One region of the Delftia sp. WSY_22 genome, then DNA from elsewhere that is predicted to be linked to it. Evidence: predicted binding sites of a transcription regulator. Region 1 holds the regulator's gene; each other region holds the start of a gene.

The links. Region 1 encodes LexA, which represses DNA repair genes until DNA is damaged. Its sites were predicted from a motif close to ACTGTATNNNNATACAGT; they were not measured.
Region 2: a site for LexA is predicted at 1,636-1,653, ahead of recA (recombinase RecA). Genes of this name have one in related genera too.
Region 3: a site for LexA is predicted at 1,328-1,345, ahead of ACF8NF_RS18495 (putative DNA modification/repair radical SAM protein). Genes of this name have one in related genera too.

Annotation. Positions count from the first base shown of each region.
Region 1 covers NZ_JBICKN010000032.1:64,182-67,410, reverse strand. The annotation lists gene adk (adenylate kinase) at 1-406, shown strand, start outside; gene ACF8NF_RS17350 (asparaginase) at 497-1,486, opposite strand; gene lexA (transcriptional repressor LexA) at 1,585-2,259, shown strand; gene ACF8NF_RS17340 (hypothetical protein) at 2,422-2,829, shown strand; gene ACF8NF_RS17335 (MFS transporter) at 2,913-3,229, opposite strand, start outside.
Region 2 covers NZ_JBICKN010000007.1:87,912-91,140, reverse strand. The annotation lists gene ACF8NF_RS05455 (sensor histidine kinase) at 1-165, opposite strand, end outside; gene ACF8NF_RS05450 (response regulator transcription factor) at 261-935, opposite strand; gene ACF8NF_RS05445 (MarR family winged helix-turn-helix transcriptional regulator) at 1,036-1,536, opposite strand; gene recA (recombinase RecA) at 1,684-2,787, shown strand; gene recX (recombination regulator RecX) at 2,990-3,229, shown strand, end outside.
Region 3 covers NZ_JBICKN010000035.1:119,584-122,812, reverse strand. The annotation lists gene ACF8NF_RS18500 (SWIM zinc finger family protein) at 1-865, opposite strand, end outside; gene ACF8NF_RS18495 (putative DNA modification/repair radical SAM protein) at 1,347-2,666, shown strand; gene ACF8NF_RS18490 (TIGR03915 family putative DNA repair protein) at 2,682-3,229, shown strand, end outside.

The DNA.
Region 1 (3,229 bases):
CGGATTTCCCCGCACCATTCCCCAGGCCGACGCCATGAAGGCCGCCGGCGTGAAGCTGGACTACGTGCTCGAGATCGATGTGCCCTTCGATGCCATCATCGAGCGCATGAGCGGCCGCCGCTCCCACCCCGCTTCGGGCCGCACCTACCACGTCACGTTCAACCCGCCCAAGGTCGAAGGCCTGGACGACGTGACCGGCGAGCCGCTGGTGCAGCGCGAGGACGACAAGGAAGAAACGGTCAAGAAGCGCCTGGACGTCTACAGCAGCCAGACCCGCCCGCTGGTGGACTACTACCGCGCCTGGGCCGAGAAGGAAGCCGCAGCAGCCCCCAAGTACCGCGCCATCAGCGGCCTGGGCTCGGTGGAAGACATCACCCAGCGCGCCCTCGCAGCACTGGCTGAATGACGCAGGCCATGCGCCAGACCCCAGAAAAGCACCCGCCGGGTGCTTTTTTGTTGCCCGCCTGCATCTGAAGCGCCGGCGACGCCCGGAGGATCAGTCGCGCGGCTGCGCGGCCAGCGCCAGCATCATGGCAATCCGCGCCTTGGCTACGGGCAGTTGGACCAGATCGGCCTCTGCGGGGTCCGTGCCAAGCCCCGAGGCAACGGGCAGGCCTTCGGCGCAGCGCGTGCCCCGCCAGATCCAGACGCCTTTGTCGCGCGCACGCAGCAAGGCCGCTTCCATGCTTTCGTGAATGGTCGCATTGCCCGTGCCGGCCACCACGATGCCGCGCACGCCTGCGACCACCAGCGCATCCACGCCGCAGGCACGCGCCAGAGCACCGCTGAACACCACCTCGACCCAGGGCAGCTCATCCAGCGCCAGCAGGTCAGACAGAGCGGGAGCGGAAGTCACCATCCGCGCAACGGGGGCGACTGGCGTGACCGGCGCATCAGGCACCAGCCAGCGCACGCGTCCTTCCTCCACCACGGCCTGCGGGCCACCTTCCATGGAGCGCATGGCCTGCAGTCGGTAAGGGTGGACTTTTTGCACCTGGGCCGCCGCATGCACTTCGCCGCCGGCCACCACCCACACACCGCTGCGCCCGCCGCTGGCGGCCACGGTCACGGCATCGCGCAGATTCTGCGGTCCGTCGGCCAGCAGGGCCGTGGCCGGGCGCATGGCGCAAGTGAGCACTATGGGCTTGGTGGCAGGCAGCAGGCTGTGCAGCAGCCAGGCCGTCTCTTCCAGCGTGTCCGTTCCATGCGTGATCACCACGGCGCGTGTGTCCGCATCCTCCAGCGCCTGCGTGCAGGCACGCAGCAACGCGCGCCACACGGGCCAGTCCATATCCTTGCTGTCCATCTGCGCGATCTGCTGCGTCTGCACAGGCCCCAGCGCCTGCTGCTCCAGATCCGGCACGGCATCGAGCAGCGACTGCACTGTGATCTGTCCGGCCTTGTATCCCACTGCCTGCGACTGCGAATCCGCCCGGCCGGCGATGGTGCCGCCCGTGCCAAGAATCACCAACTTTGACTGCCCCACTTGCACCTCTTGGAAAACTGGTTAAAAATACAGATACTGTATAAATCATCAGATGACTTCTCTGCCTGCCATCTGAATTCAAGGACCGGACGCACGCCATGCTCGACCATCCCAAGCTCACCGCCCGCCAGCAACAGATCCTGGACCTGATCCAGGCCGCCATCTCCCGCACGGGCGCGCCCCCCACCCGCGCGGAAATCGCCAACACGCTGGGCTTCAAGTCCGCCAACGCAGCAGAGGAACATCTGCAGGCCCTGGCCCGCAAAGGCGTGATCGAACTGGTCAGCGGCACCTCCCGCGGCATTCGCCTGCGTACCGACACCGTGCGCAACATCAATGCCGCACGCGGCACCAGCTTCGGGCTGCCGCTGTCGGCCCTGGCGCCGCTGATGCTGCCGCTGGTGGGCCGCGTTGCGGCGGGCTCGCCCATTCTCGCCCAGGAACATATCGACCAGACCTATTCCGTCGAACCAAGCCTGTTCCAGGTCCGCCCGGACTATCTGCTGCGCGTGCGCGGCATGTCCATGCGCGACGCGGGCATCATGGACGGAGATCTGCTGGCCGTGCAGTCCGCGCATGAAGCCCGCAACGGGCAGATCGTCGTGGCACGCCTGGGAGATGAAGTCACCGTCAAGCGCCTGCGCCGCACCACGCAGGGCGTGGAGCTCCTGCCGGAAAACCCCGATTACCCGGTGATCCGCGTCGCTCCCGAAGAGGCCTTTGCCATTGAAGGCCTGGCCGTGGGGCTGATCCGCAACAGCATGTCCATGTAAACCGGACAGGCAGCCCTGCACGGGTTGCCACCCCCTACTTCATGCACCGCCCAGGTGGTAGGCGCGAAGCCTTGCAGCTTCGCCCTGGGCGGAGCTTTGCCCGCAAACCGCAATCCTGCCTGTGTCCATGCCTCTTTGAAATACGCCAACAGGAGTCGTCACATGGGATTCGCTCTGCCAACACTGTCTTCTCTGTCCTTCCTGCGCCTGGCACAGGGCATTCGCCTGCCCGCCGCCGCCATGGAGCCCGCCATGCGCACCATCCAGCCCGAATCGCCTGTGCAATCCGAGCAGGCGACCATCCTGTCCTTCAGCAAGGCCCGCCGCCGCAGCCAGCAGCGGCGCAGCAAGTCAGCACGGCTGCCAGAACACAGGGATGCGCAGCTGCTGCTGCCCCTGCAACCCGAACTGCCCTCCCTTCCGGCAGATCAGGCCCTGCCTTCGGGTCTGCGCATCATCCAGCGCTCGCCGCAGGAGCAGCCCGAATGCCTGTTCATCTCGGGCCGCATGGCCGATGTCTGTGCCGCCCTGGAACGCATGGAAGCGCACGGCGCGCAGACACCGGCCTGAGGTCGCCCTGAGACCAACCCGTCCACCCGGTCTGCGAGAGCCCGGGCCTGTCTCTTGCCTTGCCCAGCGGCAGGGGCTGCGCATCAGGCCCTGACAGCCGCCGGTGCAGCACTTCCCTCGCTGCGCCGATTGCGCATGCACCACGCCTGCGCCGCGGCAACGCACAGAATGCACAGCACGACGCTCAACGAAAAACGCAGTCCGCGCGCATCGGACAGCATGCCGAACAACGGCGCCACCATGCCACCCATCGACATGGCCAGCCCCAGGGTCAGCCCGCTGGCCGTGGCCTGGTTGCGCGGCAGATAGTCCTGGGCCAGCGTGACCTGGGCGGCAAACGGAAGAAACATGCACACGCCCAGGGCCATGGTGCAGGCCAGCGCCATCCATGGCGTGGAGG
Region 2 (3,229 bases), on a different contig from region 1:
CTGGGCGTTGTATTCCAGCGCGCGGTCGAAGGGTTTGTTGGCCAGGCCCTGGGCCACCAGCCAGGTCAGCGCCAGGCTCACGGGCCACAGCAGCAGCAGCGGCGTGAGCATCCAGTCAAGGATCTCGCCGAACAGGGAGCGCTGTTCACGCTGGAAGATTTTCATCGGCGGGCAGCCCCTTACGGCGGGTTCACGGCCCCGCGGCAACCACCACTATGCGCAGGCAAGCCAACCCGGGCCTGACAGCCACGGCAGCGGCCTCAGGACGCGATCTTCTCAAGGCAGTAGCCCAGGCCGCGCACGGTGGCGATGCGGATGGGGCCGCGCTCTATCTTCTTGCGCAGCCGGTGGATGTAGACCTCGATGGCGTTGTTGCTGACTTCGTCGCCCCACTCGCACAGGCGCTCGACCAACTGGTCCTTGCTGACCAGCCGGCCGGCCCGCTGCAGCAGCACTTCCAGCAGGCCCAGCTCGCGCGCCGACAGCTCGACCATCTTGCCGTCGATGGTGGCCACGCGGCCGGCCTGGTCGTAGACCAGCGGGCCGTGCTTGATGGTGCTGCTGGCGCCGCCCATACCGCGCCGCGTGAGGGCGCGCACGCGCGCCTCCAGCTCGGACAGCGCAAACGGCTTGGCCATGTAGTCGTCGGCACCATAGTCCAGCCCCTGCACGCGCTCTTCCACGCTGTCGGCCGCCGTGAGGATGAGCACCGGCAGCGCATCGCCGCGGCCGCGCAGCTTCTTGAGCACTTCGAGCCCGTGCATCTTGGGCAGGCCCAGGTCCAGGATGAGCAGGTCGAATTCGCTGCTGGTCATCAGCGCGGTGTCGGCCTCGCTGCCATTGGCCACATGGCTGACCACGGCGCCCGAGCCGCGCAGGCTGCGCAGCAGGCCATCGGCCAGGACCTGGTCGTCTTCGGCAATCAGAATGCGCATGGGGGATGTCTCCTGTAATGCAGGCGCGCTCTGGGAGTTGGAAATGCGCGCCTTTAGTTCCCAGGATTCTAGGATGCGCCCCGCAGTGCGGGCAGGGACTTTACCCGAGTGAGCCGCCGCCCGCGTAGGCCTCCAGCCCCAGCGCCACCACGGTGGCGATGTCGTCGCCGACTTCCTCGCGGAATTCGGCCTCGGCCTGGGAGACGGCGTCATGGAAAGCCTGCAGCCAGGCCAGGCCCGCTGGCGTGAAGCGGATGCGGCGCGCGCGCGCATCGCGCTCGTCGCTCTCGCGCGTGACCAGGCCCCAGGCCTCGCACTGGGCCACCAGGTCGCCCATGGACTGCTTGGTCATGCCTGCGCGCTCTGCCAGGTCCGTCAGCCGGTCGCCAGCCAGCGACAGATGCCGCGTGATGTGGATATGGGCCGCCCCCACCTTGTCGCGCGCAGCGAGGTTGGACAGTGCCAGCGGCACCTCCACATCGCGCGCCATGAGCTGCAGCACACGCGCGTCGAACCGCCGCATGGCATGGCCGAGCAGGCGGCCCAGGTGGGTCTGGCGCCAGGCGTCGGCGGGCGGCGTGACGGGGGAAAGCTCACTCATGGATGCATTGTGGAGGCAAATCCAACAAGTCAGGAAAACTGACTAAAAACACCAACAAATCAAGACAGCAAGCCCATAAACTACTGTTCAAGCATCCAGCCTGAATGCAAATACAGAGCTGAATCCATACCCAACCCAGGAGTCCGCATGAACACCGCCGTCACCACCGCCAACAGTGAAAAAGCCAAGGCCCTGCAGGCCGCACTCGCCCAGATCGAAAAGCAGTTCGGCAAGGGCACGATCATGCGCCTGGGTGAAGGCGAAGCCATCCAGGACATCCAGGTCGTCTCCACCGGCTCGCTGGGCCTGGACATCGCCCTGGGTGTGGGCGGCCTGCCCCGTGGCCGCGTGATCGAGATCTACGGCCCTGAATCCTCGGGCAAGACCACGCTGACGCTGCAGGTCATCGCCGAAATGCAAAAGCAGGGCGGCACCTGCGCCTTCATCGACGCAGAACACGCGCTGGACACCAGCTATGCCCAGAAGCTGGGCGTGAACCTCAACGAAGTGCTGATCAGCCAGCCCGACACCGGCGAGCAGGCCCTGGAAATCGTGGACAGCCTGGTGCGCTCGGGCGCCGTGGACATGATCGTCGTGGACTCGGTGGCCGCACTGACACCGCGCGCCGAAATCGAAGGCGAGATGGGCGACCAGCTGCCCGGCCTGCAGGCCCGCCTGATGAGCCAGGCGCTGCGCAAGCTGACCTCCACCATCAAGAAGACCAATTGCATGGTCATCTTCATCAACCAGATCCGCATGAAGATCGGCGTGATGTTCGGCAGCCCCGAAACCACCACGGGCGGCAATGCGCTGAAGTTCTACGCCTCGGTCCGCCTGGACATCCGCCGCACCGGCACCATCAAGAAGGGCGACGAAGCCATCGGCAACGAAACCAAGGTCAAGGTCGTCAAGAACAAGGTCTCGCCCCCGTTCAAGACCGCCGAGTTCGACATCCTCTTCGGCGAAGGCATCTCGCGCGAAGGTGAAATCCTGGACATGGGCGTCAACGCCAAGATCCTCGACAAGTCGGGGGCCTGGTACGCCTACAACGGCGAAAAGATCGGCCAGGGTCGCGACAACGCCCGCGAATTCCTGCGCGAGAACAGCGGCCTGGCCGTGGAGATCGAGAACAAGGTGCGCGACAGCCTGGGCATTGCCCTGCTGCCCACGGCCGGCGGCGATGCCCCCGAAGCCAAGGCTGCCAAGGCGGGCAAGGCCAAGGCCGACAAGGACGGCGTGATCGAAGCCTGAGCGCCCAGACCCCTCACAGCAGGCGCCGCAGCGCCTGCGCACACTGTGTTTGCCATCTTGGCGCAGGCTCACGTCTGCGCCTTTTTTATCGCCGGGACGCCCCAAGGCAAAAAAGCGGCCCCCTTGGGGGGCAGCGGACCTTGCGCAGCAAGGGGAGCGTGGGGGCCTTTTTTATTCGGGATGATTCAGGAGACATTGCCGCATGGGATTCGCCAAGCTGTCGCTCAAGGGCCGGGCGCTCAAGCTGCTGGGCCAGCGCGAACATTCACGGCTGGAGCTGGAACGCAAGCTCGCCCCCCATGTGGAGGAAGGCGAGGACCTGGGCGCCATGCTCGACGCGCTGGAGCAGCGCGGCTTCATCAGCGCCGAGCGCGTGGCCGAGTCCGTGCTGCACCGCAAGGCCGCGCGCTTTGGAACATCGCGCGTGGTGCAGGAGCTGCGC
Region 3 (3,229 bases), on a different contig from region 1:
AGACGCGGCGCTCCATGAGCCGGCCTTCGCGCTCGATCATGCGCAGGCCGGCCACCAGCCATTCGTCCTCGACCAGCTGGCCGCGGGCCTGCACCTCGGCCTTGTCCATGGGCCAGCCCAGCGCGGCCATCACGTCGGCCTTGACCTCGGGGCTGAGCGATTCACGGCGGCGCACGGCGTCGATGATCAGCTGCCAGTGGCCCAGCTGCACCAGCATGTCGCGCGGCCAGTCGCGGTGGCTGCCCACCAGATCCCGGCAGTCCTTGATGCGTGCCGCCATGCCCGTGGCCTGCGCATCGACCATGCGCGCGGCCATGGTGTTCCAGCGCTGGCGCATCTGGGAGTCGCCGGCCTGGTTGGCCAGGCCCGCGCGCACCATGTCCTGCATCCACAGCGACAGTTCCTGCAGGCCCGCCTCGACCTTGTCCCAGCGCTTGTCTTCGCGCCTGGCCTGCTGCCTGGCCGCAACCTCGGGATCGGGTGGCGGCTCGGCCGCCGCGGCGGCTGCCTTGGCCTCCTTCTTCTCGGCCTTTTCCTGGCGGCTGTCCAGCCAGGTCTGCACCCAGGCCGGTGGATCGCCGCCCTCGGTGACCTGGCCGCCCGCACGCATCAGCATCAGCGCCAGCCCATGCTTGCAGGGGAACTTGCGGCTGGGGCAAGAGCATTTGAAGGAGGGTCCCGACAGGTCCACCTGGGTCTGGTAGGGCTTGCTGCCGCTGCCCTGGCACTCGCCCCACACCGCCACATCGTTGGCACCCATGGTGGGCCATTTGGCGGGCGATTGCAGCCCCTTGGCGGCCTTGCTGGAGGAAGCGTCCGGCGATAGCGCCAGCACTTCGCTCTCTGTTCCTAATACACGCGACACCGAAGCTCCCTCTCCAAGTGTTTGTCATCGCCAGGCGCATTGAATGAAGAAACGACCGCGCCCGGCAAGCCCGAAAGCCTATCAGCAATAGTTATCGGCAATTTGAAACAAATCACAACAACGTCAAACCTCTCTCCCATGAACCGGGAACCCCATGGCGCGCAGCCAGCTGCGCTATATCAGCGCATGCATTGATGGCACCAAGCCGTACCAGCCTTCAGACATTGCAAAAAGACGCAGGAAACACGCATTCACCATTTCCTGCGATGCACATCGCCACCCATTGAAAGCAAGCACTCATTCCGCACTGAAAACGGTTTCATTCCATTGCACTGGCAACCATTGCAATCCGCTGGCCATTGCGATAGCCCGACAGTGCGTTCAAACCGGAGCCAGGCAAGGCCGGACCAGACCCTGGCTGGGGGATGGGCTCTCGAAAAACCGGATGTGCCAGGCAAATATACTGTATATTCATACAGCAATGGAGCTGCAACGCAAACTTTTCATCCTCGCCGACGCCGCCAAGTACGACGCCAGCTGCGCCTCCAGCGGATCGCAGGGGCGCGACTCGCTGGACGGCAAGGGCATGGGCTCGGTCACCGGCATGGGCATCTGCCACAGCTATGCGCCCGACGGGCGCTGCATCTCGCTGCTCAAGATCCTGCTGACCAATGTCTGCATCTTCGACTGCCGCTACTGCATCAACCGCAAGAGCTCCAACGTGCAGCGCGCCCGCTTCACGGTGGCCGAGGTGGTGCAGCTGACGCTGGACTTCTACCGGCGCAACTGCATCGAGGGGCTGTTCCTGTCCAGCGGCATCATCCGCTCCAGCGACTACACCATGGAGCAGCTGGTGGAAGTGGCCCGCCGCCTGCGCGAGGAGCATGACTTTCGCGGCTACATCCACCTCAAGACCATCCCGGATGCCGCCCCCGAATTGCTGGCCCAGGCAGGCCGCCATGCCGACCGCCTGAGCATCAATGTGGAACTGCCCACGGCCAGCGGCCTGGCGCAGTTCGCGCCCGAAAAGGACGGCCGGCGCATACGCCAGGCCATGCAGGGCGTGGACCGGCATGTGCAGGCCTGGCGCGCGGCCACGCGCGAGCAGCGCCAGGCGCAGTCCCTGCCCGGCGCGCCCGCGCAGCGCGCCGCCGTGCCGCGCTTCGCGCCGGGCGGGCAGAGCACGCAGATGATCGTGGGCGCCGACCGCGCAACCGATGCCGACATCCTCGAGTCCAGCCATACGCTGTATGCGGGCTACGGCCTGCGCCGCGTGTACTACTCGGCCTTCAGCCCCATTCCCGATGCCTCGCGCGACCTGCCGCCGCAGGCGCCGCCCCTCATGCGCGAGCACCGGCTCTACCAGGCCGACTGGCTCATGCGCTTTTACGGCTACGGGGCGGGCGAGATCGCGGCGGCCAGCCGCCACGGCATGCTGGACCTGGAGATCGACCCCAAGCTGGCCTGGGCACTGGCCAACCGCCAGCAGTTCCCCGTGGACCTCAACCGTGCTCCGCGCAGCCTGCTGCTGCGCGTGCCGGGCCTGGGCACGCAGACGGTGGAGCGCCTGCTGGCGGCGCGCCGCGTGCGCCGGCTGCGGCTGGACGACCTGCTGCGGCTGCGCGCCCCCGTGCAAAAGGCCCTGCCCTTCGTGCTGATCGACGGCCACCGGCCCCTGCTGGGCGAGACCGACTCGGCCGCGCTGCGCACGCGGCTGATCGCGCAGTCACAGGCCAGCCAGGCCCAGGCGCGGCACAGCGGCATGCGCGTGCAAAGCGCACTGCAGGCCAGCCTGTTCTAGAACCTGGAGCACGCCATGCACGGACAGGCCCTCACCATCGAACTCGACAGCCCTGACGACTGGCCCGGCTTTCGCGCAGCCTGCCGGGCGCTGCTGGCCCACGGCGCCGACCCCGCCCTGGTGCGCTGGCGGTGGCCCGACACGCGGGGTGCGCAGCCACTCGGCGCGGGGGTGGATCTGTTTTCCAGCGCGCCGCAGCAGGCCATGCCCGCCTCGGCACTCGCCGGGCTGGCCGGCCCCGGCGAGGCAGGGCTGTCCCTGTCGGACACCCAGATGTCCGCCCTGCGCCATGCCTGCATGCACCGCGCGGCAGGCCGCTTCGAGCTGTGCCACCGCTGGCTGGCGCGCATGCAGGCCCGGCCCGAACTGCGGCTGGATGCGCTGGATGCGGAATGGCGCGCCATCGAGGCCCTGGCCCGCCCCGTCTCGCGCGAGATCCACAAGATGCACGCCTTCGTGCGCTTTCGGACGACACAGCGACCGGACCTGCCCGAGCTGCACATCGCCTGGTTCGAGCCCGAGCACCACATCGTGCGCGCGGCGGCACCCTTTTTCTGCAAGCG